2 regions of the Pedococcus sp. P1_H8 genome follow, and region 2 is predicted to be linked to the other one. Evidence: riboswitches for the same ligand, from Rfam matches in the RefSeq annotation. Region 2 holds a riboswitch; the other holds the start of a gene.
What was found. Region 2 has a riboswitch for cobalamin ahead of AC1DYG_RS10740 (hypothetical protein). Riboswitches for the same ligand answer to the same signal wherever they lie in the genome.
Positions count from the first base shown of each region.

Region 1 (3,408 bases), on a different contig from region 2:
ATCCGCCATCGACACACACGCTCCCGGGTGGTCCCGACTTGTTGCCACCCGGTGGTCACGAACCCCCGATTTCGGGCTCTGGTGACGATCTGCGCGCAACAAGTCGCGGCGCGCGGGGTGCGGTCAGGGGCGGTCGATCTCGGCGAAGACGGGCCGTCCGAGCGTCGGGTCCTCGAGCAGCCGCCCGAAGTCGGTGGTGTTGCGTGAGATCGAGATCAGCAGCCGGCCGTCGGCCAGCGCGATCCCGGGGTGGGCGAGGGGTGCGTACTTGAGCTGTCCTGACGGGTCCTGGAAGTCCGCCCTCGTCCCGCGCTGCGCAGACCAGGGGCCGACCGGTGAGTCCGACGACCACGCGTAGACCGCGTTGCCGAGGTCGCCGTCCCGCTTGGAGACGATGACGAAGTGGCCGTCCACGGCGTCGACCGACAGGGTCTGGGAGACGCCACCCCGGGCAGCCAGGATCACCGCCGCGCTACCTTGCTCCGACACCCAGGCGGCGCCGTCCCAGAACTGCCACGTGGAGCGGTCTCTCGCTTCCGCCACCGGTGCGCGGGCGGCATACAGGGCTCGTCCGAAGGAGTCGCGAGTCGGCAACCTGGTGCCGTAGACGTAGAGCCAGTCACCGCTCACCGTCATCGCCGAGCCCCAGTTGACCTGGTCGGCCGCGGGGCTGTCTGGGGTGATGTCCAGCTGGTGGCGCAGCCGCGGAGCGCCACCAGGCGGCATCTCGAAAACCGTTGCGCTGCTGCCGAGGTACGTGAAGTCGAAGTTCCCCGCCACGCCCCGACGGATGCGTGCGGTGATCACGACGAGGAAGTCGCCGTCAGGCCTCGACACGGACGCCACCGACATGGGCCAGTGGACGACGCCGTCGGCTCGATCGGGGATCACCGGCCCTCGGGCCGACGTCTCGACCTGCGACGTGCACAGCCCGCTCGTGACCAGCATCGAGTTCGCCACGATGCGTGGCGAGATCCCCACACCCCGCACCGTGTCGCCGAAGACCCACACGATCCGCTCATCGGGGAGTCGAGCGCTGGCGCCGATGTCACCGGCCTGCCACAGGGGCAGGTCCAGGCCCGCGACGATCCGGTTGAGCTGGGCGACCGTCACCGTGGGCGGTCTGCCCGTGGACGAAGCCGTCGGGCAGGCCGGGGTGAGTCGGGGGTATGCCGGGGCGCTGGCGGGAGGGGTCGACGCATCGGTGCGTGGGGGTGCGGAGCACCCCACCAGGGCAAGGAGGACGAGCGCTGCGCCCGCGACGAAGGGGGTGGCGCGCCGCATGAACGCAATCCTAGGGACGCGACACGCGGACCCAACATGTGGTGCCGCACTTTGCACCCACCACCCGCATATGGTGTCTCTTGCTGGTCCGAAGGCCGCGCAATCGGTCTTCGGGGCAAGAGGGAACCCGGTGAGATTCCGGGACTGCCCCGCAGCGGTAAGCGGAAACGACCGCCGTCATCAAGCACTGCTCGCACACGCGGGTGGGAAGCGACGGCCAGTAGGAACCGAGTCGGCAACCGACCAGATCACGGTCGCCGGCACGACACGTCCGCGAGTCCGAAGACCTGCCAGCGACCGCGCACACCGTGCGTGGTGAGTCGTGGCCTCGAGGGTGGGTCACACGGCATGCGCAGCACCACATCGCACCGCCTTCGGGGATGCGTGGCTGCGTCGTCGTCTCCTCCTCGCGTCCGCGGCACCGATTCGCTCGCGAGGAGAGAGCAGTGACCGACACCAGCACCGAAGTCATCGACAGTGAAGTCGTCGAACCCAGTGAGGTCGTCCAGACCCCGACCGCAGCGCGGCGCACGTCCATGGCGGTGCGCAAGCGCAACGGGGACGCCGAACCCGTCGACGTGATGAAGATCGTCCGCGCCGTCGAGCGCTGGTGCGACGACCTCGCCGAGGTCGACCCCATGGCGATCGCCACGCGCACCATCAGCGGTCTCTACGACGGGGCCACGACCGCCGAGCTCGACCGGCTGTCCATCCAGACCGCGGCGGAGATGACCGCGGCGGAGCCCGAGTACTCCCGGCTCGCGGCCCGGTTGCTGTCGAACTACATCGACAAGGAGGTCCGCGGACAGCAGATCGCGTCGTTCAGCCAGGCCGTCCGTCTCGGGCACCTCGAAGGGCTGATCGGCGACGAGACGGCAGCCTTCGTCGAGGCGAATGCGCGCAAGCTCGACCACGCGGTCGACGTCGCCAACGACCGCCGGTTCGAGTACTTCGGCCTCCGGACGGTCTACGACCGCTACCTCCTGCGCCACCCGGACACCCGGATGGTCATCGAGACCCCGCAGTACTTCCTGCTCCGGGTTGCCTGCGGCCTGTCGCACACCCCGCAGGAGGCGATCGCCTTCTACCAGCTGATGGCCTCGCTGGCCTACCTGCCGAGCTCGCCCACCCTGTTCAACTCCGGCACCCGGCACACCCAGATGTCGTCGTGCTACCTCGTGGACTCGCCCCAGGACGAGCTGGAGTCGATCTACGACCGCTACACGCAGGTGGCCAAGCTGTCGAAGTTCGCTGGTGGCATTGGGATCTCGTGGTCGCGGGTGCGATCCCGCGGGGCGCTGATTCGCGGCACCAATGGTCACTCCAACGGCATCGTCCCGTGGCTGCGCACCCTCGACTCGTCCGTGTCGGCGGTCAACCAGGGTGGCCGTCGCAAGGGCGCCGCGTGCGTCTACCTCGAGCCGTGGCACCCCGACGTCGAGGAGTTCCTCGAGTTGCGCGACAACACGGGGGAGGACGCGCGTCGCGCGCACAACCTCAACCTGGCCAACTGGATCCCCGACGAGTTCATGCGTCGGGTCGAGGCCGACGAGCAGTGGAGCCTGATCGACCCGAACGAGGTGCCCGAGCTCCCCGACCTGTGGGGCCCCGCCTTCGAGGCCGCGTATGCCGCCGCGGAGCGCGATGGGCGCCACGTGCGCCAGGTCAGTGCGCGCGAGCTCTACGGCAAGATGATGCGGACCCTGGCGCAGACCGGAAATGGCTGGATGACGTTCAAGGACGCCAGCAACCGGACCTGCAACCAGACCAACGACGAGCAGGGGCCCGGTGCACCGGTCGTCCACCTGTCCAACCTCTGCACCGAGATCATCGAGGTCTCGAGCAACGACGAGACGGCCGTGTGCAATCTCGGCTCGGTCAACCTGGCGCAGCACCTGACCGCCGGTCGTGACGGCATGGACTGGCACAAGCTCCGGGCGACGGTGCGGACGGCCGTGACCTACCTCGACCGGGTCATCGACATCAACTACTACCCGTCCGCCGAGTCCGCGGCGTCCAACCCGAGGTGGCGGCCGGTGGGCCTGGGCGTGATGGGGCTGCAGGACGTGATGTTCGCGCTCCGGCTGCCGTTCGACTCGGCTGAGGCGCAGGAGCTGTCCACCC
Region 1 covers NZ_JBFUCP010000002.1:117,738-121,145, forward strand. Annotated here, with positions in the region: gene AC1DYG_RS02570 (DUF4185 domain-containing protein) at 124-1,284, opposite strand; cobalamin riboswitch at 1,352-1,593, shown strand; gene AC1DYG_RS02575 (ribonucleoside-diphosphate reductase subunit alpha) at 1,731-3,408, shown strand, end outside.
Region 1: linked by a shared signal. The riboswitch ahead of AC1DYG_RS02575 (ribonucleoside-diphosphate reductase subunit alpha) and the one ahead of AC1DYG_RS10740 (hypothetical protein) in region 2 are both predicted to bind cobalamin.

Region 2 (3,408 bases):
TCCGAGCCTTCAGGTGGTCGATGATCATCGCGTTGGCGTCGAAGACCTGGACACCCTCGTAGTCGGTGACGGGGTAGGTGAAGCAGCCGTCGGGGCCGACGGGGATGACCGGCTCGATGCCCGCGGCATCGGTGACGATCTTGTCCTCCTCACCGAAGGCGCCTGCGGTGTGGACCAGCCCGGTGCCGTCCTCGGTGGTGACGAACTCCGCCGGGAACACCCGGTGCGCCCGCTCGTGGCCGAGGTAGTAGGAGAAGGGCGGCGTGAACGACCGGCCGACGAGGTCGCTGCCCTTGAGCCGCTCCACGACCCGCGACTGCGGGTCGACGGGGTCGACGGCGTCGGCGCTGTCAGCCCCATCGGCGCCGAAGAGGTCCTTGGCGTAGGCCGCGAGCCGCGCCTCACCGATGAGGTAGCGCTCGGTCGTCCCGGTGACATCGGACTCCACCACGACGTAGTCGATGTCGGGGCCGACCATGATGCCGAGGTTCGCCGGCAGGGTCCACGGAGTCGTCGTCCAGACGAGGGCGAGCTCACCCGTCTCCAGGCGCAGGCCCACGGTGACGGCCGGGTCCTGGCGGTTCTGGTAGACGTCGTCGTCCATGCGCAGCTCGTGGTTGGACAGCGGCGTCTGGTCGTTCCAGCAGTAGGGCAGCACGCGGAAGCCCTCGTAGACGTAGCCCTTGTCGTACAACGCCTTGAAGGCCCAGATGACCGACTCCATGTAGTCGGGGTTGAGGGTCTTGTAGTCGTTGTCGAAGTCCACCCAGCGCGCCTGGCGGGTGACGTAGTCGCGCCACTCCCCCGTGTACTTCAACACCGACTCGCGGCACTTGGCGTTGAACTTCTCGAGCCCCAGCTCGAGGATCTCGTCCTTGGTCTTGATGCCGAGCTGGCTCATCGCCTCGAGCTCGGCCGGCAGCCCATGGGTGTCCCACCCGAACCGGCGCTCGACCCGGCGTCCGCGCATCGTCTGGTAGCGCGGGATGAGGTCCTTGACGTAGCCGGTCAGCAGGTGGCCGTAGTGCGGCAGCCCGTTGGCGAACGGCGGTCCGTCGTAGAAGACGAACTCGTTGTCGCCGTTCGTGCCGGCCGACCGGTTCTCCACGGACGCGACGAAGGTGCCGTCCTCGTCCCAGTACTTGAGGATGCGCTCCTCGATCTCGGGGAAGCGCGGCGACGCGGGCACGCCGGAGGCAGCGCCCTGCACGTCGCCCTGCACGTCGCCCGGGACGTCGCTCTGCACGTCGCTCGGAACTGTGTCGCTGGAGACCTTCGGATAGGTCATGGTGTCGGCGGTCCTCACATCACTCGTGTTCCCACACGAGGACGACGTCGCCGGGATTCCCGGCGGCACCGCGGTACCACCTCGCTTGCCGCACCCACGCGCCCGAAGGGGCCCGCGGCACACGACCGCTCTTGCTCAAGGTTGTGACGGACCCACCCGTCCGGTTCTAGTGAGCCACCACCCCCCGCGTATGCCGCGTGGTGCCGTGACCGTTCTTCCGGAGGCTCCCCGGTGATGGCCGGTTCACTGCCTGTGCACCCGAGTCTAGCGGGCCGTGACGAAGGGCACGTCCGCACGGCGGGAGGGGCCGGGTCTGCGGTGTAGTCTGAACGACGTTGCCCCAGGGCAACACCACGACGCGACACCAGGGGAAGCCGGTCCAACTCCGGCGCTGACCCGCAACCGTAGGCCGCACTGAACCGCGGCGAGCCGGAACACCTGGATCGCGAAGCGGCTCCATTTCCGTCGAGGTACGCGGGGCGGAGCCCGGACACCAGGTCCGAGGCCGCCCCCCGATGTCGCTGTTGCGACGCCGGGGGACTTTCACGTTCTGGTGCCGGTGCACCCGTCGCGACACCGTTCGCAGTGAAGAGGCACCATGCACCGCACCCTCCGCAGCGCCCGTCCGGCCGCTGCCCTGGCCCTGACCCTGGGGGTCGCCCTGGTCCTGCCCGGCGCGGCGTTCGCCGGCACGACCGAGCCCACCCCGGTCAGCACCACGAGCACGAGCTCCGCCCCCACGAGCACCGCCCCCACGAGCACCGCGACGACGAGCACCGGGACCGGCAGCGCCACGACCGAGCCCAGCGGCTCGACCACGTCGACCACCACGACCCCGACCTCGGGTGACACGTCGACGACCCCGCCCCCCACGGGCTCGACCAGCACAGGCACCGGCACCCTCCCCCGCGCCACGACGACCACGGCCCCTGAACGGGCCAGGACCTCGGCCAAGATCGCTGCGCTGGCCGCGGCCGTCCCCGAGTCGCAGGCCGCTGCTAACTTCATCGCCACCACGTTGGCGGCCAACGCTGACCACTATGCGTACCCCGGCGCGCCCGACTTCTTCGACGGCGGCAACACGATCGATGCGATCCTCGCCCTCGACGCGATCGGGACCCAGTCAGGCCAGGCCGACGCCTCCTTCGCGTATCTCGATGAGCACGCTGGCGAGTACATCGGAACCGACTACGACTCGCTGTACGCGGGCCCCACTGCCAAGGCACTGCTGGCGGCTCTCGCCCACGGCGCCAACCCGCACGACGTCGACGGACTCGATCTCGTCGCCAGGCTGCAGGCAGCAGGGGGCGCCGTCACGCCGGGACGGTTCTCCGACCTGCCCGTGGACTGCGGCTACCCGACCTGTGACTACTCCAACACCATCGGGCAGTCGCTGGCCCTGATCGCCCTGGCTCGCGCCGGCGAACCGCTGAGCGCCGCATCCGTCAACTTCCTTCTCGACCAGCAGTGCGTCGACGGCGGTTTCCGTGGGGCTCTCGAGGGCGCCGGCTGCACCTCTGACCCGGACGCGACGGCTTTCGCAACCCAGGCACTCGTCGCCTCGGGCCTTGCCCTCCTGTGTGGAACGGGAGCAGCCGACCTGCCGACCCAGGCGGCGACGGCGCTGGACCGCGGACTCGACCACCTCGAGGCCCTCCAGGGCGGGTCGGGCGGCCTGGCGAGCTCTGACGGCACCCTCAACGCCAACACGACGGGCGTCGCCGCCCAGGCGTTCTACGCCGGTGGCCGCACCACCCCCGGCGACGCTGCTGCCGCGTTCATCGTGACGTTGCAGTACGACGCCACCACACCGGCCGCCCTGCAGGGCGGCATCGCGTACTCCGCGAGCACCCGTTCCACGACGACCCCGAGCGACACCGACCTGCGAGCAACGCCTCAGGCCGCGCTCGGTCTGGCCGGGGGCTCACTGGTCGATGCCGCAGCCGCTGGTGTAGAGGACGCACCTGCAGCGACGGCGTGCCCGGCGCCTCCAGTGACCACCACAACGACGACGACGAGGCCCGCCACTTCGACGACGACGACCGCAGCAGCACCCGTCCCGGACGACCTCGGCGATCCTGGTTCGGCGACCCCCGGCAACCTGGCCTTCACCGGTGCCG
Region 2 covers NZ_JBFUCP010000006.1:213,143-216,550, reverse strand. Annotated here, with positions in the region: gene ileS (isoleucine--tRNA ligase) at 1-1,288, opposite strand, end outside; cobalamin riboswitch at 1,657-1,783, shown strand; gene AC1DYG_RS10740 (hypothetical protein) at 1,887-3,408, shown strand, end outside.